Regions from separate parts of the Halioglobus maricola genome, predicted to be linked through region 2. Evidence: predicted binding sites of a transcription regulator. Region 2 holds the regulator's gene; each other region holds the start of a gene.
The links. The regulator sigma-54, encoded in region 2, starts transcription at its own class of promoters, with help from an activator protein. The targets are predictions, from matches to a motif close to TGGCACANNNNTTGCNNT.
Positions count from the first base shown of each region.

Region 1: EY643_RS02345 (LruC domain-containing protein) is a predicted target of sigma-54. The motif match lies at 8,445-8,462, and genes of this name have one in related genera.
Region 3: EY643_RS00785 (alginate export family protein) is a predicted target of sigma-54. The motif match lies at 7,612-7,629, and genes of this name have one in related genera.

Region 1 is NZ_CP036422.1:521,380-531,704, forward strand. Features, by position in the region: gene mutL (DNA mismatch repair endonuclease MutL) at 1-641, shown strand, start outside; gene miaA (tRNA (adenosine(37)-N6)-dimethylallyltransferase MiaA) at 638-1,633, shown strand; gene hfq (RNA chaperone Hfq) at 1,786-2,034, shown strand; gene hflX (ribosome rescue GTPase HflX) at 2,106-3,377, shown strand; gene hflK (FtsH protease activity modulator HflK) at 3,421-4,590, shown strand; gene hflC (protease modulator HflC) at 4,593-5,468, shown strand; gene EY643_RS02330 (DUF2065 domain-containing protein) at 5,608-5,799, shown strand; gene EY643_RS02335 (ATP phosphoribosyltransferase regulatory subunit) at 5,821-7,008, shown strand; gene EY643_RS02340 (adenylosuccinate synthase) at 7,005-8,297, shown strand; gene EY643_RS02345 (LruC domain-containing protein) at 8,497-10,325, shown strand, end outside.
Region 2 is NZ_CP036422.1:987,057-997,381, reverse strand. Features, by position in the region: gene murA (UDP-N-acetylglucosamine 1-carboxyvinyltransferase) at 1-354, opposite strand, end outside; gene EY643_RS04475 (BolA family protein) at 377-616, opposite strand; gene EY643_RS04470 (MlaC/ttg2D family ABC transporter substrate-binding protein) at 793-1,467, opposite strand; gene EY643_RS04465 (calcium/sodium antiporter) at 1,643-2,617, shown strand; gene EY643_RS04460 (KpsF/GutQ family sugar-phosphate isomerase) at 2,630-3,613, shown strand; gene EY643_RS04455 (KdsC family phosphatase) at 3,613-4,131, shown strand; gene lptC (LPS export ABC transporter periplasmic protein LptC) at 4,131-4,688, shown strand; gene lptA (lipopolysaccharide transport periplasmic protein LptA) at 4,672-5,238, shown strand; gene lptB (LPS export ABC transporter ATP-binding protein) at 5,216-5,941, shown strand; gene EY643_RS04435 (RNA polymerase factor sigma-54) at 6,085-7,572, shown strand; gene hpf (ribosome hibernation-promoting factor, HPF/YfiA family) at 7,711-7,998, shown strand; gene ptsN (PTS IIA-like nitrogen regulatory protein PtsN) at 8,007-8,459, shown strand; gene rapZ (RNase adapter RapZ) at 8,463-9,317, shown strand; gene EY643_RS04415 (HPr family phosphocarrier protein) at 9,319-9,588, shown strand; gene mgtE (magnesium transporter) at 9,595-10,325, shown strand, end outside.
Region 3 is NZ_CP036422.1:169,758-180,082, reverse strand. Features, by position in the region: gene EY643_RS00810 (NarK family nitrate/nitrite MFS transporter) at 1-934, shown strand, start outside; gene EY643_RS00805 (bifunctional protein-serine/threonine kinase/phosphatase) at 944-2,704, shown strand; gene EY643_RS00800 (sensor histidine kinase, YfiR-like protein-associated) at 2,697-4,772, opposite strand; gene EY643_RS00795 (YfiR family protein) at 4,769-5,371, opposite strand; gene EY643_RS00790 (TonB-dependent receptor plug domain-containing protein) at 5,371-7,338, opposite strand; gene EY643_RS00785 (alginate export family protein) at 7,738-8,973, shown strand; gene EY643_RS00780 (ANTAR domain-containing response regulator) at 9,031-9,651, shown strand; gene EY643_RS00775 (CmpA/NrtA family ABC transporter substrate-binding protein) at 9,648-10,325, shown strand, end outside.

The DNA of each region.
Region 1 (10,325 bases), 470 kb from region 2:
TGTCTGCCTACCAGCAGCTGCATCCGACGCTTCCGGAGCAAAGTCGCGAGGAAGATGTGCCTCCGCTGGGTTATGCCCTGGCGCAGCTCAAGGGTATTTACATTCTCGCCGAGAACGCCGCCGGCCTGGTGCTGGTGGACATGCATGCTGCCCATGAACGCATTACCTATGAGCGCCTGAAAACCTCCCGCGATGAGGAAGGCATTCGCAGCCAGCCGCTGCTGGTGCCACAGCCGATTGCTGTGAGCCAGCGCGAGGTGGCGGTTGCCGCTGACAGCGCGGCCCTGTTCCAGCGCCTGGGTATGGCGGTGGACGTGGCCGGGGAGGAATCGCTGGTGATCCGTGAAATCCCGGTTAGCCTGCGCGACTCCGATGTGGAGCAACTCTTGCGCGACGTGCTCGCCGACCTGATTGAATACGGCAGTTCCGAACGGATCGAGGCACACATGGACGAGATACTCTCCACCATGGCCTGCCACGGCTCCGTGCGCGCCAATCGCCGTCTCACGGTGCCCGAAATGAACGCGTTGCTGCGCGATATGGAAGAGACCGAGCGCTCCGGCCAGTGCAACCACGGCCGTCCCACCTGGACCCAGATGGGGCTGGATGAGCTGGACAAGTTGTTCCTGCGGGGCCGATGAGCACATCACCCGTCAAACCACCCCTGATTTGTCTGATGGGGCCTACCGCCTCGGGCAAGACCGACCTTGCCATCGCACTTGCGCAGCAACTCAACTGCGAATTAGTGAGTGTTGACTCCGCGCTGGTCTACCGCGGGCTGGATATTGGCAGCGCCAAGCCGGACTACCCGCACCAGCTGGTGGACATTCGCGACCCGGCCCAGCCCTATTCTGCAGCGGACTTCGCCGCCGATGCCAATCGCCTCGCGGACGAGATCACCGCGCGCGGCAATATCCCGCTGTTTGTGGGCGGCACCATGCTTTATTTCAAGGCTTTCCTCGAGCCGATGGCGGAGATGCCGTCGGCAGACCCGGCTATTCGCGCCGCGATCGAAGCGGAAGCCGAGGCCCGGGGCTGGCCGCATATCCACGCGCAGTTGGCCGAGGTGGACCCGACCGCCGCCGCGCGCATTCACCCCAATCACTCCCAGCGGCTGGCGCGGGCGTTGGAGGTTTACCGGGCCACCGGTATATCAATGACTGAGCATCACGCCCAGGGCGATGCCGCCGCCCATAACCCCTTCGACCGCTATGACATCCGCCAGCTGGCGATTTGCCCCACTGAAAGAGCGGTTTTGCACCAGCGCATTGCCCTGCGTTTCGAGCTTATGATGAAGGCGGGGTTTGTGGAGGAGGTGCAGGGCTTGTATCGACGTGGCGATCTGCACGTGGACCTGCCCGCCGTGCGCGCCGTGGGCTATCGTCAACTTTGGCAACACCTGGACGGTGAGTGCAGCCTGGAGGACGCGCTGGAAAAAGGCGTCGCCGCCACCCGCCAACTGGCCAAACGCCAGCTCACCTGGCTGCGCAAATGGCCCGATCTTGCATGGATCTACACCGATAAGGACGGCAATCTGGAAAAATTTGCCTCGCCTCAGGAACCTTCCCGGAAAAATTGGGGTCTGACCCCAGTGGAGGCGGCCTTGAACTATTTGCGGGTTGCCCCCATGTAGAAATCCACGGATGCACTATAATGTGTGCAGTGGTACCGAGGGCCCGTAACCCTCGCTGGACGCCAAGGGGTACGTAAGTACGGCGCCGGTGCAGGCAGAAGGCCAGTTATTTATTTTTTTCGGCTCGATTTGAGCCTATGAGGAGAGTTCCCATGTCAAAAGGGCATACCCTACAAGACCCTTACCTGAATATTTTGCGTAAGGAGCGAGTTCCCGTCTCCATCTACCTGGTAAACGGCATCAAGCTGCAGGGCCAGATTGAGTCATTCGACCAGTTCGTCGTGTTGCTGAAGAACACAGTCAGCCAGATGGTATACAAGCACGCGATCTCCACTGTTGTTCCCAGCCGCGTGGTGCGTCTGCCCATGCAGCATCCGCCGGAAGAGGGCGGTGATAGTTAAGGATACCGGCCGCGGCTGCCATTGCAGCCGCAAGCTGATCTTTCGCTGCGGGGAAAATTCCCGAGGTAATTTTGTTTTTTGATCGACCCGAGTCCGGGGAGCGAGCTGTGCTCGTTCACCTGAACCTTGACAGCGAATCCGAGCGGGAAGACCCCCGCGAATTTGAAGAACTCGTGCTCTCAGCAGGAGGGGATCCGGCTGCCTACGTTATGGGCTCGCGCACCGCGCCCCATCCCGGCACCTTTGTCGGCTCAGGCAAGCTCGATGAAATTCGCGACGAGGTCGCCCTGCATGAGGCAGAGGTGGTGATGTTCAATCACAGCCTCAGCCCCAGCCAGGAGCGCAACCTGGAAGCCGAGCTGGAATGCCGGGTGCTGGACCGCACCGGCCTGATTCTCGCGATTTTCGCCCAGCGCGCCCGCACCCACGAGGGCAAGCTGCAAGTTGAGCTGGCCCAGTTGCGCCATATGAGCACAAGGCTGGTGCGCGGCTGGACTCACCTGGAGCGGCAGAAAGGCGGTATCGGCCTGCGCGGCCCGGGTGAAACCCAGCTGGAAACGGACCGTCGCCTGTTGCGGGTGCGGATCAAGTCGATTACCGGGCGGCTGGAAAAGGTGCGCAAGCAGCGCGACCAGGGCCGCCGTTCGCGTCGTCGTCAGGAAATCCCCACTGTCTCGTTGGTCGGGTACACCAACGCGGGCAAATCGACCCTGTTTAATTACATTACCCAGTCTGGCGTGTACGCCGCCGACCAGTTGTTTGCCACCCTTGACCCGACCCTGCGCCGGCTCGAGCTGGAAAACGTGGGCCCGGTCGTGCTGGCGGACACCGTGGGTTTTATCGCCCATCTGCCGCACAAGCTGGTGGAAGCATTTAAGGCGACGCTGGAGGAAACCCTCAACGCCGATTTGCTGCTGCACGTGATCGACGCTGCCAGCGGCGAGCGCGAGGACAATATCTTCCAGGTGCACGATGTGCTGCAGGAGATTGGCGCGGAAGAGATCCCGCGGCTGGAAGTTTTCAACAAACTCGATCTGCTGGAGCAGCAGCCGCGTATAGATCGCGATGCCGATGGCAAACCCGAGCGGGTCTGGCTGAGTGCCGTGACCGGTGCCGGTGTCGACCTGCTGCTGCAGGCGGTGAGCGAACTGGTGGGCCAGGACATGGTCAACGAAGCGCTGGATCTTGCCCCGGACCAGGGGCAGCTGCGGGCGGCGTTTTACGCCCTGGGCGCTGTGGAATCGGAAGATTATGCCGATGATGGCACTGCGCAGCTGCAGGTGAGACTGCCGCGCGCTGATTGGAATCGACTAATGAAGAAAGGCCCTGAGCCTTTGTTCTAAAATTTGATAGACTCACACCACTTTTTAACCAAGGAGTTTCAACATGGCCTGGAATGAACCGGGTGGCGGTAACAACAAGGGGCCTAACGACCCCTGGGGCAATGGCGACCAAGGGCCGCCGGACCTCGATGAAGCGCTGAAGAAGTTGCAGGAAAAACTGGGTGGCCTGTTTGGCGGCGGCGGTTCTTCCGGTGGCAGCTCAAAAGGTAGCGCTGGTTTCCCTATTGGCGTAGTGGTGGTTGTGGCCGTTGTCGGCCTGTTGGTGTGGGGCCTGATGGGCTTCTACCAGATCGATCAGCAGGAGCGCGCCGTGGTGCTGCGCTTCGGCAAGTACTACGACACCGTGCAGCCGGGCCTCCAGTGGAACCCGCCGGGCATCGACGTGGTGACCAAGGTCAACACGACCAAGGTTCGCGCCGCGACCCTCAGCGAGTCCATGCTCACCCAGGACGAGAATATCGTCGAGGTGAAACTCTCTGTGCAGTACGTGATCGACGACCCCACCAGTTTTGTCCTCAAGGTACGCGACCCTGAGCGCTCATTGCAGCATGCTGCACAGAGTGCCCTGCGCCACGTTGTCGGTGGCACCAGCATGGACCTCGTACTAACCGAGGGCCGCGCCCAGATCGGTATCGATGTGAAGCAGCGCCTGCAGGAATACCTGAACATCTACGAGACCGGCATTCTGGTCTCCGCGGTGAACGTTGACGACTCCAGACCGCCCAGCCAGGTCGAGGCCGCGTTTAACGACGTGATCAAGGCTCGCGAGGACGAGGAGCGGGTCAAGAACGAAGCTCAGGCCTACGCCAATGCAGTGGTGCCAGAGGCCCGCGGTCAGGCTCAGCGCCAGGTCGAGGAAGCGAGCGCCTACCGCGAACAGGTGATCGCCAATGCCGAGGGTGAGGCCGAGCGCTTTATCCAGCTGCTCACCGAATACGAGAAAGCGCCGGAAGTCACCCGCGAACGTCTGTACCTCGATGCGGTGCAGGGCGTGTATGCCAACACCAGCAAAGTGATGGTGGATGTAGAGGGCGGCAACAATATGATGTACCTGCCACTGGACAAGCTCGCCGAGCAGAGCAAGGTCCGCAGCACTTCGGGCAGTACAACGTTTGATTCCGCCACCTTGCGTGAGCTCACCAACCAGGTCACTGAGCAGCTGCGTCGCGACGCCGCGGCCAGTGGCAGTTCCAGCCGCAGAGGAGGGCGCTAATCATGTCTAATCGCAATTTAACCGTCATGATCCTGATTGCGCTTGTGGTCTTTGTCGGCAGCCGCTCAATCTATGTCATCAAGGAAACCGAACGGGGCGTGTTGCTCAAGTTTGGTGAAGTGGTCAATCCGAATATCCAACCCGGCCTGCACTTCAAGGTTCCCTTTGTGAACAACGTGCGCAAGTTTGATGGCCGCGTGCTGACTGTGGACTCCCAGCCCGAGCCCTTCTTCACCCAGGAGAAGAAAGCGCTGATTGTGGATTCATACGCCAAGTTCAAGGTGTCGGACACGCAGAAGTTCTACACCGCCACTAACGGCGAGGAAGCGCGCGCCATGGGCCTGCTGGCCCAGCGTATTAACGACGGCCTGCGTAACGAGGTGGCCGTGCGCACGATCCAGGAAGTGGTTTCCGGTGAGCGCGATCAGCTCATGCTGAGGCTCGCTGACAGCCTGCGCGACGTGGTCAACGCCGAGCTGGGTGTGGAGCTGGTCGATGTGCGGGTGAAGCAGATCGACCTGCCGCGCGACGTCTCTGAGTCTGTGTACCAGCGGATGAACGCCGAGCGTGAGAAGGAAGCCCGTGAGCACCGCGCCCAGGGCCAGGAACTGGCTGAGGGTATTCGCGCCGCCGCCGACCGCGAGGTCACGGTGATTGCAGCGAACGCTTACCGCGATGCCCAGCTAGTGCGAGGTGAAGGTGACGCTATAGCCACCAACACCTATGCCGAGGCCTTCAACCGTGACCCTGAGTTCTACTCGTTCACGCGTAGCCTCAAGGCCTATCAGGAAGCGTTCCAGGGCCAGGGCGACGTGCTGTTGCTGCAGCCCGATAGCGAGTTCTTCCGCTACCTGAAAGACTCCAGCGGCGGCAAGTAACGGCCGCTGGATTCACGTCCAAAGGGTATGATGCTGCCCCTCTGATGTGGTAGCATCCCGCAACCGTGGGATTCGTCGTTTGTGCCACAAGCGATGAAGCCACGGTTTTTTGTGTCTGGCGGTTTTGAAAGGGGGAAATGTGGATTTCTGGCAGGTTCTCCCGGTAGCGCTGGCACTGGTAATGATTATTGAGGGCGCGATGCCCTTCATCAGCCCCAATCGCTGGCGCAATATGCTGGCGATGGTGGCCCAGATGGAAGACCGCGTGATTCGCAACATCGGCCTCGGTAGCATGCTGCTGGGCGTGGTTTTGTTGTACGTATTTAACTAGGGTTTCAAGTTAGGGTTCCCGATGACATCCGTTGATCGCTGGCAGTTGCCAGACGGCATTGAGGAAGTACTTCCCGCCCAGGCTGCCACTGTGGAAAGCCTGCGCCGTCGTTTACTCGACCTGTTCCGCGCCTGGGGCTATGAACTGGTTATTCCGCCGCTGGTGGAATTTACCGATTCCCTGCTGATTGGCCTGGGTCACGACCTCGACCTGCTCACGTTTAAACTGACCGACCAGCTCTCCGGCCGGTCCATGGGCGTGCGGGCCGACATCACTCCGCAGGTGGCGCGTATCGACGCCCACAGCCTGGCGCCCGAGGGCGTGTCCCGCCTGTGCTACGCCGGCTCTACCCTGCACACCCGGCCCAAGTCGCTGATGGCATCGCGCTCGCCGATCCAGCTCGGCGCCGAGCTCTACGGCGACGACAGCCTCGCGGCAGATGTCGAAGTAATTCGGCTGATGCTGGCAACGCTGGATGCCGCTGAACTGCAGAGCACAATCACCCTGGACCTCGGCCACGTGGGTATCTTCGAGGCAGTGCTGGACAGTGCCCAGCTGGATGCCGGCCTGGAAGCGACCATTTTCGACTGCCTGCAACGCAAATCTGTCCCCGACCTCACCGCCGCGCTCGCCCGCGCCGAGATCGACGCGACCACGGCCGAACTGATTGTCGGCCTGGTCGACCTGCATGGCGACGACAGTGTGCTTGCCGACGCCCGCGAATTTTTTGCCGAGCGCGCTCCTCAGGCCCTGGCCGCCGTGGAGGCCCTGGCGGACGTGGCTACCGATATCCGCCGCCAGCGCCCGGACATCAGGATCTACTTCGACCTGGCAGAGCTGCGCGGCTACCACTATCACACGGGTATCGTGTTCGCCGCCTATGTGCCCGGCCACGGCCAGGCGCTCGCCAACGGCGGCCGCTACAACGATGTCGGCGAAGTGTTCGGCCGGGCTCGCCCCGCGACTGGCTTCGCCACCGATTTGAAAGCCCTGATGGGCCTGGCGGCCGCCGCGAGCGAGCCCAAAGGCGCTATCAGCATGCCCGACAGCGACGATCCTGAGCTGCTGGCACAGGCCGAGGCGCTGCGCGCTGCCGGCGAGATTGTGATCAATACCCTGGGTGGCGCGGTGGATGTGCGCTGTGACAGGGAGCTGACAGACCAGGATGGATCCTGGGAATTGAAACCACTCGAAAGAGCAACACCATGAGCAAAAACGTAGTAGTTCTCGGCACCCAGTGGGGCGATGAGGGTAAAGGTAAGATCGTCGACCTCCTGACTGATCAGGCCAGTGCCGTCGTGCGCTTCCAGGGCGGACACAACGCTGGCCACACGCTGGTTATTGACGGTGTGAAGACCGTTCTTCACCTGATCCCCTCCGGCATCCTGCGTGAACACGTGCAGTGCCTGATCGGCAACGGTGTGGTGCTGGCACCGGATGCGCTGCTCAAGGAAATGGCTGGCCTCGAAGAAGCCGGCGTGCCGGTGCGTGAGCGCCTCAAGATTTCCCCGGCCTGTCCGCTGATCCTGCCCTACCACGTGGCCCTGGATCAGGCGCGCGAGGCCAAGCGCGGCAATGAGAAGATCGGCACCACCGGGCGCGGTATCGGCCCCGCTTATGAAGACAAAGTCGCCCGCCGCGGCCTGCGCCTGGGCGACCTGCAGGATAAGGACCGTTTCGCGCGCAAGCTCAAGGACGTGATGGAGTATCACAACTTCGCCCTTGAGCACTATTACCGCGCCGAGCCGCTGTCCTACGAGAAAGTGCTGGCCGACACCCTCGCCATGGGCGAGGAGATCAAGCCGATGATCGCTGACGTGACCGCGATCCTGCACCAGTGCCGTGAGACCAATGCCAAGATCATGTTCGAGGGTGCCCAGGGCTCCCTGCTGGACATCGACCACGGCACCTATCCCTACGTGACCAGCTCCAACACCACCGCTGGTGGCACCGCCACCGGTTCCGGCTTCGGCCCGCTGTACCTGGACTATGTGCTGGGTATCACCAAGGCTTACACCACCCGTGTTGGCTCCGGCCCATTCCCCACCGAGCTGTTTGACGAGACCGGCGCTCACCTGGCGGAGAAAGGCCATGAGTTTGGCGCTACCACCGGCCGCCCGCGCCGCTGTGGCTGGTTCGACGCCGTTGCCCTGCGCAACGCGGTGAACATCAACTCGGTGAGTGGCCTGTGCCTGACCAAGCTGGACGTCATGGACGGCCTCGAGTCTATCCAGATCTGTGTGGGCTACGCCTGCGCGGACGGTAAGCCCGTGCCCAACCCCGTTGATTCAGACGACTACGAAGGCCTGCACCCAGTATACGAGGAGGTTCCCGGCTGGAGCGAGTCCACCCTGGGAGCCCAGAGCCTTGAAGCGTTGCCGCAGGCCGCGCGCGATTACATCCGTAAAATTGAGGAAGTTGTGGGCGCTCCTATCGACATTATTTCCACCGGGCCTGACCGGGTGGAGACGATTGTTCTGCGCCATCCCTTTGGCTGATTAGCCGCCCCTCGCTGTTGGGGAATCCTGGCCCGCACGGGTCGGTTCCCCATTTCAGTTGCAAATCGCGAAGCATTGATGGAATTTCCCGCCGCGTTCCCTCGCGGATCTGCGCCTAGCCCGCTGTTTTAGCGGCTTTCGGGGAATTGGCAAGCTACTTGCTGTACGACCGATACAATATCGGAAGAGCAGCAACAGCATGAAGATCGAGAACCACTGCGCAGCCTTGCTACTGGCGGTAGCGACGATTGTACCTGCGGGTAATGTCGCAGCATCTCCTTTCACCTCCTGCCCCGCGCAGGCTTTTTTAGTTCAGGGCAAGACGGCCGTGCTCTATGGCGTGGACCTGTCCACAGGCTATGTAGAGAAACTCGCCAACAACATCGGTACCAGCGATAAGTTCAATGGCGTCGGTTTCAACCTTGAAGATCGATACATCTACGGTTGGAGTTACGAGCATAAGACTGTGGCCCGTTTGACCGCTGACTACACGCTTGAGCCACTGCCACTAACGACATCCATTAACGACAATTTTTACGTGGGCGATGTGTCCGTCAGTGGCAGCCAGTACTATTTCTACAAACGCGGCAGCGGCGGTAGTCACGGCTTGTGGCGGGTGGATCTGGACCCCGCTTCAGACAATTACCTGACCCCCAAGCGCATTGTCGACGGCCGCACCCTGTCGCTGCAGATCTTCGACATGGCGTTTCACCCGGACAATGGCAAGTTGTATTCCGTTACGTCTGCCGGGGACCTCGTCGTGATCAACCCCAACAGCGGCGCGGTTGAATTTTTGGCCCGGCTCTCGGAGCGGGGTACCTTTGGTGCCGTGTATTTCGACGTCGACGGCAATCTCTACGCCAGCCGCAATACCGACGGCCAGGTGTTTCGCATATCGGTGGATAGCAGTGCACCGACTCTTGAGCCCTACGCCCAGGGCCCGAATTCATCGCAAAACGACGGTGCGCGCTGTGCACTTGCACCCGTCACGCCGTTGCCCTCCACCAAACTCGACTTTGGCGACGCGCCTGACAGCTACGGCACGTCCTTCGCGAAAAACGGCCCACGCCATCAACTCGAGGAGGGGGGGGTGATACTCGGTACGCGAATCGATAGTGAAGTGCAGCCGCCGTCCGCGCCAGAGTCTGACGATAGTGTGGGATCGGATGACGAGGACGGCGTCAGCTTTATTACCGACCTTGCCGCCGGCGAGACCGCGCTGATCTCGATAAAGGCTACCGGGGCAGGTTATGTGAACGCCTGGATCGACTACAACGACAACGGCAGCTTCGACACGAGTGAGAAAATTCTGGATGGCCGCTACATCAACAATGGCTCCCAGATCATTTCTTTTGACGTGCCCGCCGACATCTCAACCGGTGATACCTGGGCGCGTTTTCGCATTTCCAGTTCGCCGAGCCTACCCGCAGTTGGCGGGGCAGCCGATGGCGAAGTTGAAGATTACGAGGTGTCGCTGTTCGGCCGCCGGGTGACGACCAGCTACTACCCGGCGGCGAACTCGTCCGTCACTCTCGCGTATGAAGACCTCTGGCCGCGTCAGGGCGATTACGACATGAACGATCTCGTGCTTAGCTATCGCACCGAGCTGAATGCGGTCTCGCTGGACAACGATCCGGGTAGTCGCAGCATCGATTCGATTGTCATTTCTGGTGAAGTAGAGGCGATCGGCGCCTCGATCAAAAGTGGCTTTGCCGTGGAGATTCCGGGGTTGCCGCGCGCGGCTGTCGATCAGGCCAATATGTCGCTCAAGGTGGGCGGCGAGTATCAGCCAGATTCATTTCTTGAAGTTGGCGCGGGCAGCGAAAACGCGGTCTTTATTATCTACGAGAATGTTTTCCGCCATGTCACCAAGGGAGAGGGCTGCAAGTTCTATCGCACCGAGGACTTCTGTGGCGGTACATCGGCAAGTCGTTTCAAGCTGACGATTCCAGTGACGGGCGAGGTGTCGGCGGATATCGCAGATGACCTGCTGTTCAATCCGTTCATCTTTGGCGTTAACGCGCGCCG
Region 2 (10,325 bases):
GGCACAGCCACCGGGGAATGACACTCTCGCTCTTCCAAACCGAGCGAGCATCGGACCTAGAACCAGAATCGACGCGCGCATGGTTTTCACCAACTCGTAGGGCGCTGAAAACTCGGAGATACCGTTGGCGTCAACCTCGACACTGAGCTTCTCATCGATTGTGAGAGCCACCCCCATACAGCCGAGCAACTCGATCATCGTTGTGATGTCATGCAAATGAGGCAGGTTGCCTATCGTTACCGGCTCATCGGCGAGCAGGGTCGCAGCCAGAATCGGCAGCGCGGCATTCTTGGATCCGGAAATCCGCAATTCGCCGTCCAGCGGGCCTCCGCCCTTGATGAGGAGCTTTTCCACAATCGTCTCAGAGGTCGTTATGTCAGGCTTCGGACTGCCACTGTTCAGGGGTCAGGGTACGGATATTAACGGCGTGTATCGAGCCGTCTGCAATCTGCTCGCTGAGGGCCCCGTATACCAGTTGTTGTTTTTTCACTGGCCGCAGACCTTCAAACACGTCGCCCACTGCGACGATATCGTAGTTGCTGCCTTCACCCTGCACCTGGAATTCACATTCCGGCAGGTGCTCCTGCAGCAGGTTTTTAACGGTGGCCGCATCCATAACAATCTCCAGTTGTATATTGAATCCCGCCGAACAGGGCCACGCAGGCCGCGCCATGCTGGCCGCGCCGCGCTGGCCGCGCCGCGCAGGGTGGACCTCGCTGGCGACGGGAGAAAGAGCGGCATTTTAGGAGAAATCTGTCGCGATAGCGACCGTACTATTTGGCTGTTTGAGGTTCAGCTCTCGCCGTCGTCTTTAACCTCAATGGCGCTCCAGCTCTCAATCACTGCATCGAGATTGCCGTCCTGCTTACGCGCAGCCGCCTCGAACTGGTTGCGATAGATCTCACCGAGGTTCACGTTTTCGATAATGACGTTGCGCAGCTTCCAATCACCCGATTTGTCACGGCCCATCTGGTAAATGACGATATACGGCTTTGAATCTTCGGTATAGATCAATTGCTCCACCGCGACTTTACTTTGCTGCGCTTCATCGGGCGCCGGGCTAGACACCTCGATACGCGATCCGCCAAACGCCAGCAGACCTTTGCTGTAGGTACGTACCAGACCGATGCGCATAACTTCAGTAAAGCGGTCCAGCTGACCCCTGAGTTGAGCCCTTCCGGGCTCGTCGAGAGAGCGATAGCGCTCGCTACTGGCATAGGGGCCCATAACGCCCCGGGCAAATCCGCGAAAGTCGATTACAGGATCCAGAATCTCCTGGACTTGCGCGTAGTAGCGTTCTGAATCCTCGTCTGCGTATTCTTGAGCCTCCGCAACCACGACCATTATTCGTTCGCTGGTCGAACGGACGACATCATGCGCTCCCGCTCCATCCTGCCCCTCTGCTCGCACAGCTAATGCGAACAGAAACAGCACCACCAGTGATGTCAATTGCGAACCAAATCTCATCTCATGCCCCCAAATGGCCAAAGCTACTATGCTCTAGGGCTGCGCCCTGTATAATCGCGCCTTGCACTGCGTCACGAACACTGCGCCGGATGCCCGCCCTGTAGCTGTCAGACAACAGCGTCAGCGGGACGTTCCCTGCGCGATGGGCGCCTACTGTAACAGGAATTGTTTTCATATGCTGTTAGCTGCCGCCACCATTCTGGTCGGCTTCATTATCCTGATCTGGAGCGCCGATCTCTTCGTTGCGGGAGCGTCCTCTATTGCCGAAAACATGGGCATGTCGCCCATTATTATCGGCCTGACCATAGTCTCCCTGGGTACGTCAGCACCCGAGGTTCTGGTGTCATTTACGGCGGCGTTTTCTGGCGCTGGCGACCTCGCCATCGGCAATGCCATCGGTTCCAACATAGCCAACATCGGCCTGGTGCTCGGCATCACGGTATTGGTCGCACCCATGATGGTGCACCAGAGCTGTATGAAAAAAGAGATGCCCACACTGCTGGTGGTCACATTCGGAGCTGGCATTCTATTGATCGACGATGTGCTCTCCATCATGGATGGCTGGTTAATGGTCGCGGCGCTGGTGCTAATCATCACCCAGATGGTCCGCAGCCAATCCAATGATGAAGTGCTGGTAGAAGAGGCAGAAGAGGAATACCTGCCACATCTCAAGCCGGCCCGCGCCTGGATAACCTTTGGTCTCGGCCTCGCCCTGCTAATTGCAAGTTCGCGGATGCTGGTATGGGGGGCGGTAGTGGTTGCGGAGTCACTGGGTGTCTCCGAGTTGGTTATCGGCCTGACGATTGTCGCCATCGGCACCAGCTTGCCAGAGCTGGCCGCCACCATAGCCAGCGCGTTGCGCGGACACACCGAGATCGCGCTCGGCAACGTCATTGGCTCCAACCTGTTTAATTTACTCGCCGTGATGTCAATTCCCGGAATCGTGGGCGCCGAATCCCTGGAGCCTTCGGTGATTACTCGCGACTACCCGATGATGACTTTCCTCACAGTGTTCCTCGCGCTTGCGATCTACATCAGCCGACGGCGCAGCCGCTCGAACGAGGGCCATTCCTACGTTGGCCGAACGGTCGGGGTGTTGTTAGTGTCGTTCTACGGCCTGTATTATTATTGGCTCTACATCACTATCTGACCGGGCCAGTTTATGGCATCACAATCTAGCTCCATCCATGCGGCCTCAGCCAGGCGCACCATCTCCATGGAAGCCGCCGCAGTCGCTGAACTGGAAGCGAGAATAGACGCGGCGTTCGACCTTGCCTGTGAATTGCTGCTGGCCTGCGAGGGCCGGGTTATTGTCACCGGCATGGGTAAATCCGGACACATCGCGCGCAAGATAGCAGCCACTCTATCGAGCACAGGGACCCCCGCATTTTTCGTTCATCCAGGTGAAGCCAGCCACGGCGACATGGGCATGATCACCGGCGCCGATGTCGTCATCGCCCTTTCAAACAGCGGAGAGGTCGCGGAAGTAGTGAGTCTCATGCCACTGCTGAAACGGATTGGAGCGGCTATCATTAGTTTCACTGGCAACCCCTCTTCCACTCTCGCCACGGCGTCGGACGCCCACCTGGATACGGGCGTGGAAACCGAGGCCTGCCCGCTCAACCTGGCTCCCACATCATCTACCACGACCGCATTGGTTATGGGCGATGCACTGGCCATCGCGCTGCTGGAAGCGCGCGGCTTTACGGCAGAGGATTTCGCTTTTTCCCATCCCGGGGGAACCCTTGGCAAGAAACTGCTTCTAAAGGTTGAAGACCTTATGCAGACCGGTGCAGCAGTGCCGCGCGTGTCCGCAACAAGTTCCCTGTCTGAGGCGTTGCTCGAAATCAGCGCTAAAGGCCTGGGAATGACATCAGTCACAGACGAGGCCGGCAAGCTTGAGGGGATTTTCACAGACGGAGATCTGCGCCGCGCGCTCGATGCACAGGTGGACATCAACGCAACATCGATGGGCAAGCTGATACATACCCGGCCGAAGACGGCACGGCCAGGGATGCTGGCAGCAGAGGCGCTGAGAATTATGGAAGAACATGAAATTACCTCACTGCTCGTGACGGCAGACGATGGCCGCGAGATCATCGGCGTACTTCACCTGATGCACCTGCTCCACGCCGGGATCGCCTGATGGCCGACGCAGAAATTGCGCAGTCACTGAAACTGCTCGCCCTTGATGTCGACGGCATCCTCACCGACGGTCGGATTTACTACGGCAATAATGGCGAGGAGCTCAAGTCCTTTAACATCAAAGATGGTCTCGGCATCAAACTACTCCAGCAGGGCGGTGTAGACATCGCCCTGATCACTGGCCGTAGTTCCGACATTGTCGCGCGCCGCGCCAGGGAACTCGGCATCAACGACGTAATCCAGGGCCGCGAGGACAAGCTCACAGCCCTGAAGAGCCTGTGCCAAGACAAAGGCATCACCCTGGCAGAATGTGCCTACATGGGTGATGACCTGCCCGACCTCGCGGCGGTGCGCGCCGCGGGCCTTGGTCTCACCGTCAGCGATGCAGCCCTGCCAGTTCGTAACGCTGCCGACTGGATCAGCGAACTTGCTGGCGGCCAGGGCGCCGTGCGCCAGGCCTGCGAAATGATTTTGACGCTGCGCGGTACACTGGATTCGCTGCAGGCCGACTTCGACTGATGCCCCGCCCCGCACTGCAAATACTCCTGGCTCTGGCAGTATTGCTGGCGGCAAGCTATTACTGGAAACCACAAACAGCCGCCACCCCTGACCTCGCGACCAGTGAACGTCACGAAGCGCTGCCTCTCACCTACATCCAGACCGTGCGCACCTGGGCGTTCGACGAGCAGGGCGTCCTCAGCGACATTCTGGAGGCCGAGAGAGTTGATCGATTTCGCGAGGGTGACTACTCGATGATGATGGAACCAAGGTTTTACTCCCATAGTGATGAGGGTAAAACCTGGTCCGCCAAGGCGACTCGTGGCCGCTGGGAACACAACCGCGAAAGGCTACTGTTGCGAAAAAATGTGGTACTGTCCCACGACCAAACGGGCACTAACATGGCTACGCACGTACTGGATATTTACTTGGACAAACGTACCGCGGAAAGCAACCGGCAGGTCACGATCACCCAGGGCAAAAACCAGACTGTCGCCGACGGCATGATCGCCAATCTGGTAACGGAAACCATAAGCCTCAAACCCAATGTGGAGAGCATCTATGTCCAGTCGCCCTGAGCGACCTTGCGCCCTGATCGCGCGCCTGCTGGCTGCAGCTTCCCTGGCCCTGGTAGTCACCGGGCCGGCGAACGCGCTGCCCGATGATCGCAACCAGCCGATCCTGATTGAGGCCGACGAAGCAGTCCGCGACGAAAAGCAGGGATTCACCCGCTATGTTGGCAATGTGACCATGGACCAGGGCAGCCTGCATATCGAGGCGGAACGAATTACCGTTTATCACGATGCCAAAGACGCCGACCGCATTCTGGCAGAGGGCGCGCCGGCGCATATGCAACAGCAGCCCGAACCCGAAAAGGGGCTGATCAAGGCATACGCCAACATTATCGAATATCACAAGGCCGAAGACCGGGTTCAGCTGCGCGAGAACGCCAGTATCGAACAGGAAGGCTCCACCGTCACCGGCGACAGCATAGATTACTTTATTACCGAGCAATTGGTGCGGGCCGATTCAGACAAGAGCCGCGAGGACAGCCGTGTTCAGGTCGTCATCGAGGCCGCAGCCCTCGACCAGGAAGAGGAAGCCAGTGGCGACACTGAAAGCGAGTAATCTGGCGAAGGCCTACAAGGGTCGCGAAGTCGTTCAGGACGTTTCCATCGAATTGGAAAGTGGCCAGGTGGTGGGTTTGTTAGGCCCCAACGGGGCCGGTAAAACGACCTGCTTTTACATGATTATCGGAATCGTGGCGGCCGATCGGGGCACCATCGAGCTCAACGGCGAGGACATCACCCCCCTGTCCATGCACGAACGCGCCCGTCACGGTATCGGCTATCTGCCGCAGGAAGCGTCAATTTTCCGCAAATTGAGCGTGGCCGACAATATCCTGTCGATTTTGGAAACACGGCCTGACCTGAACCGTAAGCAACGCAATGAGCGCTGCCAGCAGTTGCTCGAGGAATTCAACGTCGAGCATCTCCACGACAGCCTCGGCCAGTCGCTTTCCGGAGGAGAGCGACGCCGCATAGAAATTGCCCGCGCCCTTGCGACCGAGCCTGACTTCATCCTGTTGGACGAGCCTTTCGCCGGCGTGGACCCGATCTCAGTGAATGATATAAAACAGATTATCACCCATCTGCGCGGTCGCGGGATTGGTGTACTGATCACCGACCACAATGTTCGCGACACTCTGGATATCTGTGAAAAAGCATTCATTGTCGGGGAGGGTCACATCATCGCAGCGGGCAGTGCCGATGAGGTACTGAACAACCAGCGGGTCCGCGACATATACCTGGGCGAGCAGTTCTCACTCTAACGCCCACGCCCTTTTCAGGCAGCTGTCAACAAGCAAATTTCGCGCCAAAACCTTGCAAGCCATCTTGGCCGAGCGCTAAACTCGTCTACGTTGTATTGCACGGCGCGCCCATCAGGACTCGCCTGAGGAAACTCGATTCACCAATGAAGCAATCGCTGCAGTTAAAGCTGGGCCAGCAGCTGACCATGACCCCGCAACTGCAACAGGCTATCCGCCTGCTGCAATTGTCGACCATGGACCTGCAACAGGAAATCCAGCAGGCTCTCGACAGCAACCCCATGCTGGAGACCAGCGAAGAGGAGCAGGGCCCCAGCGAATCGGCCAGCGCCGACGATGCCGCCGCTACCGGCGATGGCCCAATGGAGAGCCTCGAACAGGCCGACATGGCCGGTGACGCTGCACCTCAGGAATCATCGCAGACGCTTCCGGACGACCTCCCCGTAGACACCCAGTGGGACGATCTGCTGCCCTCGAGTTCAGCCCCCCCACCGCCACCGGATGAGTTCCCCGAAGGCGATTTCGAGCCCCGTGGCGGCTCTCGTCAGTCCCTGCAGGAACACCTGTTGTGGCAGCTCAATCTGAGCCGCCTGTCGGACACAGACCGATTGATCGCAATGACGATTATCGACGCCACCGACGACAACGGACGCCTCCAGCTGGACCCTGAAGAGCTTCATCAATCGCTGCTGGAGGCGGAACTGGATATCGATGAAGACGAGGTCGTCGCCGTGCTGCACATGCTGCAGCAGTTCGAACCGGCCGGCGTCTGCACCCGCGACCTACAAGAGTGCCTGTTGGTTCAGCTCCAGCAACTACCTGCAGACACCCCTTACCTGGAGCAGGCACGTCAGGTGCTCAATCGCCACCTGGGACAGCTCGCCAGCGGGGATTTCACCCAGATCCAGCGCCGCACCCGATTGAACGAAAGCCAGCTGAAGGATGTGCTCGCCCTGATCCAGACCCTGGACCCGAACCCAGGTGAGACCTACGCCCCCAGCGATGTCGAATATGTGATTCCGGATGTATTTGTCAGCAAAAAAGAAGGCCGCTGGTTGGTGGAACTCAACCCCGATATCGCACCACGCCTGCGTATCAACAACGAGTACGCGAGCCTCATCAAGCGCGCGGACAGCAGTGCGGACAACACCTTCCTCAAGGACAACCTGCAAGAGGCCCGCTGGTTTCTCAAGAGCCTGCAAAGCCGCAACGAGACCCTCATGAAGGTGGCGACTAAAATCGTCGAACACCAGCGCAACTTCCTCGAATATGGTGAGGAAGCCATGAAACCGCTGGTGCTACACGATATCGCCGAAGCGGTAGAGATGCACGAGTCGACCATATCCCGGGTCACAACCCAGAAGTACATGCACACCCCCCGCGGCATATTTGAGCTGAAGTATTTCTTCTCCAGCCACGTGGCCACCACCGCGGGCGGAGAGTGCTCTTCCACCGCTATCCGGGCTCTCATCAAGAAGCTGGTTGCCGCCGAGAATCCGCGCAAACCACTGAGCGACAACAAAATCACCCAATTGCTGGAAGAACAGGGCATCAAGGTCGCCCGACGCACCATCGCAAAGTACCGGGATACGCTGCTGATACCGCCGTCTAACGAGCGCAAGAGGCTGGTATAGGCAATGATTGGCCCCACAGTGGAAAAAATTACTCGCCGGGCAGGCCTTGGTCTAGAATTTATCCTAGAGGATTCAAAATCCGGCTGTGCCGGTTCCGGGCGGCAATCCCCCGGGTTCACCAAAAGAAGGAGCAAGTGTATGCAACTGAATGTCAGCGGACACCACGTGGAGGTCACCTCAGCTCTGCGGGAGTATGTCGAGAGCAAATTCGAACGACTGCAACGACATTTTGATCAAATCACCAACGTCCAGGTCACTCTGATCGTGGAGAAAATGGTTCAAAAAGCGGAATCCAACGTACACATATCCGGCGCGGATCTATTCGCTCACGCCGAATCCGATGATATGTATGCCGCAATCGACGCCCTGGCGGACAAACTGGACCGCCAGCTCATCAAGCATAAGGAAAAGACAAGAGGACACTGAGCCCAGCCATGCAACAACCGCTGGATACAATTCTGACCCCGGAGCGCACTGCCTGCCAGGTGCCCGGGGTCAGCAAAAAACGACTATTTGAAACAATCGCCCACATTATCAGCGAGGACCAGATTTCCCTGAGTTATGACGAAATTTTTGCCCAGCTGATTGCCCGCGAAAAACTGGGAAGTACCGGCCTTGGACTCGGCATTGCCATTCCACACAGCCGCATAGACAACTGCACTCAGCCCCTGGGCACTCTGGTAACCCTTGACGAGGCTATCGACTTCGACGCACCGGATGGCCAGCCCGTCGACCTGGTGTTCGCATTGCTCGTACCCAGCGAGGCACACCAGCAGCATCTCGACACCCTGGCCCAGATCGCTCGCAAATTCAGCGACGCAGATTTTTGCAAGCGCTTGCGCGGGGCTGCGGATGCGTCGGCCCTGCACGCGCTGGCCACTGGCTAGACAATGCAACTGATCATCATCAGCGGACGCTCCGGATCAGGCAAAAGTACAGCCCTGCACCAGCTGGAAGATGAGGGCTACTATTGCATCGACAACCTGCCCTCTTCGCTGCTACCTGCTCTGGTCGCAGAGACCAGCGGCGAAGCCTTCGGCCATTTTCGCGGCACAGCTGTCTGCATCGATGCTCGCAACGCGTGGAAAGACCTCGCCAATTTCACCGCGACCCTGGAATCCTTGCCCGATTCGGTTAACACCGAGATCCTGTTCCTCGACGCCCAGGAAGCAACGCTGATTAAACGCTTCAGTGAAACCCGGCGCAAACATCCGCTGAGCTCTGAGGCGATGCCTTTGGCAGAGGCCATAGAGTACGAGTGGCGCCTGCTGGAGCCGATCTCCAGCGCCGCTTCGCTGGTGCTGGATACCAGCCAGATGACCATCTACGAGCTGCGTGACGCCATCAAACAACGCCTGCTCGGGGCTACCGGCGGCAGCATGTCGATATTGATTCAGTCCTTCGGTTTCAAGCGCGGCGTGCCCGCTGATGCCGACCTTGTTTTCGACGTGCGCATGCTGCCCAACCCACACTGGGTCAAAGAACTGCGACTGAGTACCGGCCTGGACCAGGAGGTACAGAGTTTCCTTGAGGCACAGCCACTGACCGACGAATTGTTTGGCGATATCAGCGCGTACCTGAACAATTGGCTGCCGCGCTACCGCGACAGTAATCGCAGCTATATGACAATCGCGATAGGTTGTACCGGGGGACAACATCGGTCAGTATATTTGGCTAACCGCCTGTTCCAGCATTACCGGGAACAATTTCCAGCCATGCATATAAGACACAGGGAATTGCAGTAAGTTGATAGAGACTCAGGTGACCATCGTCAACAAACTCGGCTTGCACGCCAGAGCAGCAGCGAAGCTCGTGGGCTGCACCTCTGCGTTTTCCAGTGCTATTGAGGCTGGCCGCGACGGCAATATGGTGGACGCCAAAAGCATCATGTCGGTGATGATGCTGGCCGCGGGCAAAGGCTCCGTGCTTGATCTGCGTGTCGACGGTCGCGACGAGGAGGAAGCTCTCGCCGCTATCACCGCTCTCATCGCAAACCGCTTCGACGAAGCGGAGTAAGTCCGAATGCCACAGAACCTGGCAAAACAACAGGAGACACTCGACCGGCTGACGCTAGCGCTGGATAGCGGCGCCATGGTCGACGTTCGCCGGATGCTCAATGGCATACCGCCGGCGGATATTGCCCACCTGCTTGAGTCATCCCCCCCCAGATTCCGCAACATTCTGTGGAAAATGGTGGATGTGGAACTCGAGGGCGAGGTCCTGGGAGAGCTTTCCGACGAGCTTCAGGCGCATTTTCTCTCGCGCATGGATGCATCCGAAGTTGCGACGATAGCCGAAGGCCTTGAAGACGATGACCTTGCGGACATCCTGCAACAGCTGCCTGATCGGGTTACGCGCGAAGTCCTCAATTCGATGGACCATCAGGATCGGGCACGCCTCGAGCAGGTAATGCACTATCCGGACGATATCGCCGGTGGTCTGATGAACACGGATACGATCACCATCCGTGCCCGCCTGACCCTGGATGTCGTGCTGCGCTACCTGCGCCGCCACGATGAAATTCCGGAAATGACGGACAATTTGATCGTGGTAAATCGCACCGATCAATTTATCGGCTTGTTGCCACTGCGTACTCTGCTCGTGTCCGACCCTTCGGCAACTGTGCGCGAGATGATGGTGACCGACGTGGACCCCATTGCCGTCAACACACCAGACGATGAGGTCGCCCGCCTGTTCGAACGCAATGACTGGGTCTCAGCACCGGTTGTCGACGATAGTGGCCGCCTGCTGGG
Region 3 (10,325 bases), 820 kb from region 2:
GGCCGGCCTGATGTCCTTTGGCTATGGCATCATCTATTACTGGCGCGCGCGTAATACGCCCAAAGGTTCCACCTACTTCAAACCAAAGAAGACCGGTGGACTGGAAGTCAGCTCCTACCGGGATCTGTACTTCTATATCGGCATGACCGTACCGCTATACCTCGCCCTGGCAATACTTAGCTGGCGCCTGTCACCTACCAATCTGGGGCTGTTGTCGGCATCAGCAACTTACTCGATGTACGCAATCCTGATTGGCCTGTTCATCTTCCAGACCAGCCAGATCTGGAAAGTAAACAAGGAGCATCTACGCGACGGCGTGCCCGAGATTGAGAAGTACAAGTTCAAGCAGGTAGCTGCTCTCAACTGGGCTTACTTTGTCACCTTTGGCTCAGAGCTGGCAGTGGTCTCCATGCTGCCGCTTTTTTTCATGGAAACGTTTGAACTGGGGGCAGTTAAAGCCGGCCTGCTGGCCTCTGGCTTCGCCTTTATGAATCTGGTGGCGCGCCCATCAGGCGGTTATTTTTCCGATCGCTTTGGACGAAAACGCTCCCTGTCATTCCTCATTGCCGGCCTTGCTGTGGGCTATCTGGTCATGGCCCGAGTCGACGCCACGTGGATGATTCCGCTGGCTGTGCTCGCCACCATGTGCTGCTCTTTTTTCGTGCAAGCTGGCGAAGGCGCGGTTTTTGCCATGGTGCCTCTGATCAAACGCCGGATGACCGGACAGATTGCCGGCATGGCGGGCGCATTTGGCAACGTCGGTGCAGTGACCTACCTCACTGTGTTGTCTTTTGTTGACGCTTCGACGTTCTTCACCATTATCGCAGCCAGTGCAGCGGTATGCTTTGTCATCGTACAATTCATCGACGAACCCGCCGGCCAGATGCAAGAAGTACTACCCGACGGCACAGTACAACTGATCGATGTTGCATAAAGGAAGAGCATGACGGCGTCCGACGCAAGTCAGGTAAAGCACCTAAGCGGAGACCTCGCCCTGAGGGTTGGCCAGTACTCCGCGGCCGGACGCAAAGCCGAGAACGAAGATGCTATAGGTATCCGTATTCCAGATGGCAATCTACTGACAACGAAGGGCGCTGTAGCCATCATCGCTGACGGCGTGAGCGCTGCCGAGGCCGGCAAGGAAGCCAGCCAGACCTCAGTGACCAACTTCCTATCAGACTATTTCTCCACCCCGGAGTCATGGAGTGTGAAGAAATCGGCCCAACAGGTGCTCACCGCACTCAATCGCTGGCTCTATAGCCGCGGCCGAAGTTTTGCGGACAATACCCGCGGCTTTGTCACTACTTTCAGCGCTTTAGTGCTGAAATCTCAACAAGCGCACCTCTTTCATGCCGGCGACAGCCGCATCTACCAGATGCGCAACGGGTCGCTAGAGCAAATCACAGACGACCACACCACCCGAGTGTCAGAGAAACACAGCTACCTGAGCCGAGCGCTTGGGCTGGATGTGCATCTGGAAATGGATTATCGCAGTCTCAGCATCGAAACCAACGACCTGTATCTGCTGACCACAGACGGCATTCACGATGTGCTGGGGCGCGATCGCATGGAGTATATGTTGCGCGAGCTAACGGCCGATCTCGATCTCGATCTCGCTTGCAAGGCATTGGCTGACGCCGCTTTTGCAGCGGGCAGCAAAGATAACCTGAGCTGCCAGCTAATACGTGTGGATCAGCTACCCGCGGCGGGCATCGATGACGTTGTGAAGCGCCTGACGGAGCTCAGTTTTCCGCCCTTTCTCGAGGAGGGCATGATTCTCGATGGCTATCGGGTTGTGCGCGAGCTACACGCCAGCAATCGCAGCCAGATCTACCAGGTAGAGGATGTTGAATCCGGGGCGCAGTTTTGCATGAAGACGCCCTCGGTGAATTTTGACGACGATCCGGCTTACATCGAACGATTCGTGCTGGAGAGCTGGATAGGCAATCGCATCAATAGCCCCTATGTCATCAAGGTGGTGGAAACTGACCGGCCTAAAAGCTGCCTTTACTACCTGACCGAATATATACCGAGCATCACCCTGTCTCGCTGGATGCTGGAGCACCCCCGGCCAGCGGTTGAAGAGGCTGTCTATCTGATCGACCAGATTGCCAAGGGCATTCGCGCATTTCACCGCCGCGAGACCCTGCATCAGGACATCAAACCAGACAATATCCTGATCGACCGCAACGGCCAGGTAAAGATCATTGACTTCGGTTCATGCCACGCAGCGGGGCTGAGCGAAATAGAGACAGCAATCACGAGAGATATTGCGCTGGGCACGGCACAGTACTCGGCGCCCGAATACACGGTCGGCCGCAAACCCAACTATCAGGCTGATCAATTCTCGCTGGCCGTCATCAGCTACGAAATGCTAACCAGTGAGTTGCCTTTCAGCGGAAAATTGGAGAACTGCAAAAGCCCACGGGATTTCCTCAACACCCACTATACAGAGAGTTATCGAATCAACCCGCTGGTGCCTCACTGGATTGATGGCGCGCTGCGAAAAAGCCTGCGCTACCAGCCTGAGCGTCGTCACGCCGATGTAATGGAGTTCGCCTACGAGCTAAAGCATCCGAATCCGCTGTACCTTGAGTATCGCCAGCGGCCCCTGATGGACCGCGATCCGGTGAGAGCCTGGAAGTTGATAGCAGGCATTCTCGCCCTCAGCCAGCTGGCAACATTCATGTTGCTGTTCAGCTAGCCAAACCAGCTTTTTTTACGAGTGCCACAATGCCTTCGATGGCCATCGGCTTTGCGTAAAGATAGCCCTGGAAAGAATGACAGTTGTGCTGTTTGATGAATGCGTACTGGCTGGGCGTTTCAACCCCCTCAGCAACAACCTTCAGATTCAGATTGTGCGCCATCAGAATAATGGTGCTGACGATCGTCGCGTTGTCCTGAGTCTCACACACATCGCTAATGAACGAACGATCAATTTTTAGCGTATTCAATGGCAGCTGCTTTAGCCGGCTCAGTGACGAGTAGTCCTTACCAAAGTCATCAATCGCAATCTCAATACCGAGGCTTCGGATTCGCTGTAACTGCTGGTGAATATCTGTCGACTGTGTGCCAATCACAGATTCAGTAATCTCGAGCTCGAGATAGTCCCCCGGGAATCCGGTGCGCTCGAGAATACTGGCGAGCTCGTCATACAATTCATCGCCGACGAAATGCCCCGGGGAAATGTTTACCGACAGTTGCTTGATCGGCACTTCCCCACCACCGCAGGACAACACCTCATCGCAGGCTTTTTCGATCACCCAAAGATCGATTTTCTTGATCATGCCCACCTCTTCTGCAAGTGGCACGAACTCTGACGCAGGAATGTCCCCTTCTTCCTCGTCATGCAAACGCACAAGAGCTTCCAGCCCAACCATTTCCAGTGAAGCGACATCAAACTTTGGCTGATAGTGGACGTGGAAACGCCCATCACTCCAGGCCTGGCGAAGTTTGACCTCGAGAGCCAGACGCCGCTCTGCTCGCTGATTCATTGCGCTGGAATAGAATGCAAATCGATTGCCACCGAGCGCTTTGGACGCATACATAGCGGTATCGGCATTCTTGATAATTTCTCCCGTTGTGCACCCATCCTCGGGGAACTGGCTGATGCCAACACTGGTATTTACCTGTAGACCATGCCCATCAATAACAACGGGCGTGTTCACTGCAGCGATAACCTTCTCGGCAACATCGCTCAGCGAATCAGGCTCTGCCTGAGGCAATAATAGCGCGAACTCATCACCGCCAAGACGAGCAAGCGTATCGCTCTCGCGAATACATTCTGCCAGGTTTTCACCTACACGCCGCAGTAACTGGTCTCCAATCGAGTGCCCCAGCGTATCGTTTATCGTCTTGAATCGGTCTAAATCGAGGAACAAAACAGCAGCCGAGTGCTTATAGCGTTCAGCATTCAAAAGTGCCATCTGCAAACGATCTTCAAATGTGATTCTGTTGGCCAGCCCGGTCAGCGCATCATGCGAAGCCTGGTGGGCATATTCATCGGCAAGGCGCCGCAGCTCAGCTGTTCTCTCTTCGACCTTCTGCTCCAACTTCTCTCGAATTTCCAGCAACTGGTTATCTCTGGCCTGAATCTCCCCGAGCATTTCATTGAAGCTGGAAACGAGGCTACCCGTCTCATCCTCGGATTGCTGTGCAGCGCGCAGGGAGTAGTCTCGCGTCGCGGTGATTTTCTTTGCAGTCGCTGCCAGCTCCATGATCGGACGCGTCACTAGCCTATGAAGTCTCGATGCCAGCAACAAACTCACAAGCAAGCCGACCGCATAAACGAGAAGTGCCAACAGACCTTTGCGCAATTGCTGCTGTTGCCAGATTTTCATTTCGGATACCAGCACAACAGTGCCAATGGTCCGACCATCAAGCAAAACGGGTTCAGTGACGCTGAGCACACCGTCGGGAATCTGTAGATCCCGCGCCGATGGCACCATATACTCTGCATCTGCGTTTGCAAAACTCGCGAACACTTCGCCCTGTTCGTCATAGAGAACCGCAAAAACCAGTTCCCTTTCTATACCAAGGCTCGCCAGTGTTTCACCGGCTGAAGCAGGATCACTGAACGCCAAAGAAGAAACAACATTACGGGAAATGATGCCCGCCTCAGCGCGCAACTTTTCATTGAGATGCCCACGCGATGTCATCCAGTCTGAGATGGAAAAGGCCAGTGAAGCCAACACCAGTACGCTGCCACTTACCAACAGCATCACCAGTATCAATTTTTTGCGAATTGATTGGGCACTCCAGGAACCAATCATGGTTCACGCACCTCAATCTCGGCCAACTTCAGTAGCTCGGAACTGAACCTGATGCCCGCCAGCGAAGCAGTATCCAGATTGATCGCAAAGCCGATGCGCTCGCCCCGGCGTTTCAGTGCAAGCACGACACCCTCGGGGATAGGACCCCCGTTATCCGACGCGGTCTGGTCGACGATGGTCAGCGACTGAAGCGAGCCGACCGCAGGCAGGGCTTCATGGAATGCCGGAAGGTCTGCTGCAGCAACGAACAGGAGATGGCATTGATCCTCGTAAGACAAGGTATCCACTACCCGGCTGCGCAAACTTAAAGCACCCACACTTCGGCCCTCAATCAGTTCAATTGCGGATCCCAGCGAGTTTTGTTGATACAGGCAGAGGGTGAAATCCTCTTCGACGTCTAGCGAGGGCGCTTCCGGCCACTTTGCGAACTTGGCGATATTCAATATAAACGCTGCTTTAACGCGGGATACAGTATCCACCTGTCCCGGCGCAGCTTCCGCAGCGCTGACATTTGAAGATATTGCCAACAGACACAGCAGCACTGCATTCAGACAGTACCCTGCCATTGCCCTCACTGACCGGGATATCATCGCGAACATCAGAGATCCAGAGTCCAGGCTAGCTGGGCCCAAACCTCCCGCTCTGCGCGCTCGGTGTTGTGCTGGCCGCCAAAATCAGCAGCCGGGTCGTAGATACGCTCATCAAAGAGGTTATCGACGCCAAGGGAATAGCTAAGACCTTTGGATATCTGGCCACTGGCGAAAATATTGGTGATGACGAATGCGTCCGCGTCGTCATCATCAAAGAAGTTGAGATCTTCGCGGTCGCTGCCATAAATAAACGCTGCTCCGAGTGTATGCCGCTCACTCAGCCGATACTCAAACTTCAGATTCGAGTTCCACTCCGAAAGATAAGGCAAGTCGTACCCGTCCGGATCTTCCGTATTCAGGTAGCTGACCCCAAAACGAATATCCAGTGCCTCGTGAGGGCGCAGGTTTACAACAGATTCAACTCCGTCGAAGGTCACTGTCTCCGAGATATTTGCGAAGTACTCATCCTCGGGCGACGGCACCTCACGGATGTAATTATCCAGCTCATTATGGAACAGGGTGACGCTAACGTTGGCCCAATCCAGTTGGTAGAGATAGGCAAGCTCCAGAGAGTTTATTTCCTCTGGTTCCAGTTCCGGTGGCACAAAAGTATTCCCTTCAAGCACCTTCAGCGACTCACGCAGGTTTGGCGTGCGAATCGCTGTACCGTACATCAACTTTCCGGTATGTCGCTCGCTGGGCTCATACACCAGAGCGGCGCGGTAGTTCAGATGATCACCGTAGTGCTCAAAGTCGTCGTAGCGCACACCCAGCGTGAGTTCCAGTTTCGACGGAAGCACCCAGACGTCCTGGGCGTACGCCGCCAGGTTATCGGCCTCGAAATCAGGCTCAGAAAGAAGATTGCCCTGCTCCGGAGGGTCCAGAAAGCCATCGGCGAAATAGTAGTAACGGGTATAGCTGGTATTGTCGGCAGCCTCCCGCTCCCAAACCACACCGCCTGCCAGAGTGTGTTCACTGAACCTGCGCAAGAACAGTGCAGAAGCGCCCGCCATCGTTGCATCCTGATGTTCCAGATAACCCAGCTGACGGGTCTCTTGCTCAACCTCATGCTCGTGCGCATTGAGATTGTTGTGATAGGCATGCACCTCCAGCCGACCGCTCTCCAGTGACCCCACTTCATAGGCCGCGGTAAACTGGGTCGACTCCTCCTCGATAAATCCATCCTGGGTGGGAGGAATGAAAAGGAACGGGACTTCGCTTTTTTTGTAATCCAGCTTCAGTGTGAGTCCATCGAGAGGGCGCAATTTTAACTGAAGGCTCTGGTAGTCCTCATCCAGAGGCTGCAGTACATCACTGCCGATAAAACTCTTTCGGTCTTCCCTGAACGGCGCGTCCTGTTCCAGATAGCTACCGAAAGCCTGGAATTTCTCACTGTTGTAAAGACCCGAGACCTTGCGCCGCTCATGGTCGCCCACTTCAGCGGTCATTTGCAGCTTGGAATCCGCGGAAAAATCCCGGGTTTTGATCGAAATAATACCCGCAAATGCATTGGCGCCGTAGAGGCTGGATACCGGGCCAAGGACCACCTCGACACTCTCGATCTGCTCCAGTGGAAAGGCATCGTCGAGTGAAAAGTGATTGTAGTAGAGGCTGCGAGTGCGAACACCGTCTACCTCGAGCACCATTTTTGAATTGTAGCGATCAAGCAGTCCACGCACCCAGATGGAGCGATGCCGCTTGCGATACTGGTTAATCTGCACGCCGGGCACAAACTCGAGCAGGTCCGTGACGTTGCGAGCACCGAAACGGGCAAAATCCTGGCGTGAAAACCTGAATACCGTTCCTGGTGCCTTGGTAAGCTGGGTCGGAACACGTGTCGCCGAGGTGAACACCTGCAGATCCATGAGATCGCGCAGAGACATATCCACAATATCTTCTGCATAGGAGGCTGATGAGGCCAATCCAGACAATATCAGGGCACTGGAGGCCATCGACACGCGCTTGTAAAAAACCATGGAGTCTCTTTTCGCTTTTTTATTCTTTAGCCCAACGGCATTACCGGGCCCTGATCGTCACTCCTTAACGAGCAGCGAGGATACTACACATCAAGCACCCGTTATTGGGCAACTCTGTGCCGAAGGTCGCAATTTACACAAAAATTGTGCTTACAGGTGACGGATAGCGCGCGAACCAGTTGAGTGCAGCCACGCCCGGCACAGGTGCACTACGGCCCTGCGGCCCGCTCTACGCCCTCCCGAAACCCGTGTAAAATCAAGGTTTACAAGATTTGGCCCGAAGTTTGCAATGCACGAGCGTCCCAACAATTTGACTTTTCTGGCAACGAAGCCTGTGCGCATACCGAGAGAAATCCCGGAGCTGCGCATGGGCTTTTGTCGTTTTTAAGGAGTAGAAAAATGGCAGTATCTTTCATGAGACGCTCGATTCTGGCAGCCACTGTGGCCGGTGCAATGACAGCACCCGCATACGCCGAAGAAGCAGATTCCACATCCTTCACCAGCATGTTCACGGAAGGAAAGGCGTCTTTCAATTTCCGTTATCGCTACGAATATGTCGATCAGGATGGAATAGATCGCAACGCCAAGGCTTCCACCTTGCGCTCGCGCCTGACCTTCACATCCGCCGCTTACAAGGGTTTCTCGTTTCTGACCGAGTTTGACGACGTCACTGCCATCGGCGACGACGACTACAACTCCACAGCGAACGGCAACACCCAGTATCCTGTCGTTGCGGATCCGGAAGGCACTGAGGTTAACCAGGCCTGGGCCAAATACAGCTTTGACAAAGCCTCCGGCGCCTACGGTCGCCAACGCATTCTGCATGGTAGCCAGCGCTTCATCGGTGGTGTCGGTTGGCGTCAGAATGAGCAGACCTACGACGGATTCCGCGCCTTGTACAAAAGCGATGCAATCACTCTGGACTACGCCTACGTCTACAACATCAACCGGATTTTTGGCCCGGACGACGGCCCTGTACAACCGGCCAACCACCACGGTGAAAATCACTTTGTTCGCGGCGATTGGAAAATCGCTGACAGCCACACTCTGACCGGCTTCTACTACGGGCTCGAGATCGACGAGGACAACGACTATGCGGCGGGCAAAACTGTCGGTAACTCTTCCGACACCTACGGGCTTGAATATGCTGGCACATTTGGCCCCGTCGGCCTGAAGGGCGCATGGGCAACCCAGTCAGACGCCGGCGACAGCCCGCTGGACTACGATGCCGACTACTACATGCTCGAAGGATCTTTCGGATTTAGTGGCGTCAAAGCCACGTTGGGTTATGAGGTATTGGGTGCCGGCGACGGTGTGGGGTTCAAAACTCCCTATGCCACCCTGCACAAGTTCCAGGGTTGGGCTGACAAGTTCCTGATCACACCCGGGGACGGCATCGAGGATATGTACGTTGGACTCGCCGGCAAACTGGGGCCGGTCAAGCTTGCCGGCATCTACCACGATTTCGCCGCGGAGGACTCGTCGGACGACTACGGTTCCGAAATCGACCTGGTAGCTACCTGGGCTTACGACAAAAACTGGAGCTTCCAGCTCAAGTACGCCAGCTTCTCTTCTGACTCGGATGCATACGCTGATACCGATAAAGCGTGGATGACGGTAAACTTCAAGATTTGATTCTGGAGATGCCAGTATCGGTGGGGGTATCCACCCCCCACCGACACACTTTCTTACGTGCCTAAACAAGATGAAGCAGCTGCGGTGCTGAGAGTGATACTCGTCGACGACGATCGCTCCCGCGCCACCATAGTAGAAAGAAAATTGAGAGACGTCGGTTTCGAAGTACTCTCTGTCATTCCCACGGCCTCGGGCCTGTTGTACCAGATGGCCCAACAGGAGCCAGACGTTGTGATAATCGCCCTCGACTCTCCCGACCGGGACGTCCTCGAATCATTGAGCATTGCCTCAAGCCATAACCCACGACCGGTTGTCATGTTTTCTGAGGCGGGCGACCAGAGCTTTATCAGCGATGCTATCCGCGCTGGTGTCACGGCCTACCAGGCCCAGGACATCAATGCCGAGCGAGTGCGCGCGGCCATCGATATCGCCGTGGCCCAGTTCTCTGCGTTCAATAATTTACGAGAAGAACTGGATGAAACCCGGCGCCAGTTGGAGGAGCGCAAGCTCGTCGAAAAAGCCAAGGGCCTGTTAATGACAGTACACAAGGTCGACGAGGAGGAAGCTTTTTCCACCCTACGCAAACTCGCTATGGACAAGAACCGCACTCTTGGCGAAGTCGCCAGGGAGGTCATTGAAATCCTGGAGCGCACCCAACTAAAAGGAAAGGGCCGATGAGCGATGTGACACGCCTGCCACCGGCAGAAAAAAATGAATTGAGCCTGGGGTTTCTCAAACTCACTGATAGCGCTCCGCTGATCATGGCCCAGGAACTCGGCTTCTACGAAAAATACGGCCTGCAGGTAGATTTGCAGCATGAAGTGTCCTGGGCCAACGTGCGAGACAAACTGGTGGCCGGCGTGTTGGACGCGGCGCAAATGCTCTCACCGCTGCCGCTAGCGACATCGCTCGGCGTGGGTGGCATGCGCGCGGAAGTCATTACCGGACTGGCACTCAGCCTTAACGGCAACGCGATCACGGTGGGCCAGGGCCTGGCCCACCAGATAGCCGAACATGGCGGCGACCCCGCCCAGGGTGCATGCAGTACCGCAACCGCTTTTGCCCGCTATCTCAAAAGTGGCGATAGGCAAATCACCCTGGCCGCAGCGCATACGTTCTCCTGCCACACCTTGTTGCTGCGCCACTGGTTGCGGGCTGGGGGCATAGACCCCGAACGGGACGTACACATCATCGTGCTACCGCCGGAGCAGATGGTCGATAGCCTGGGCCGAGGGATCATCGACGGCTTCTGCGTCGGTGAGCCTTGGAACAGTATGGCCGTGCAATACGGCATCGGAACGGTACAAGCCACGGGCTACCAGATCTGGAACAACGGCGTAGAAAAAGTGTTG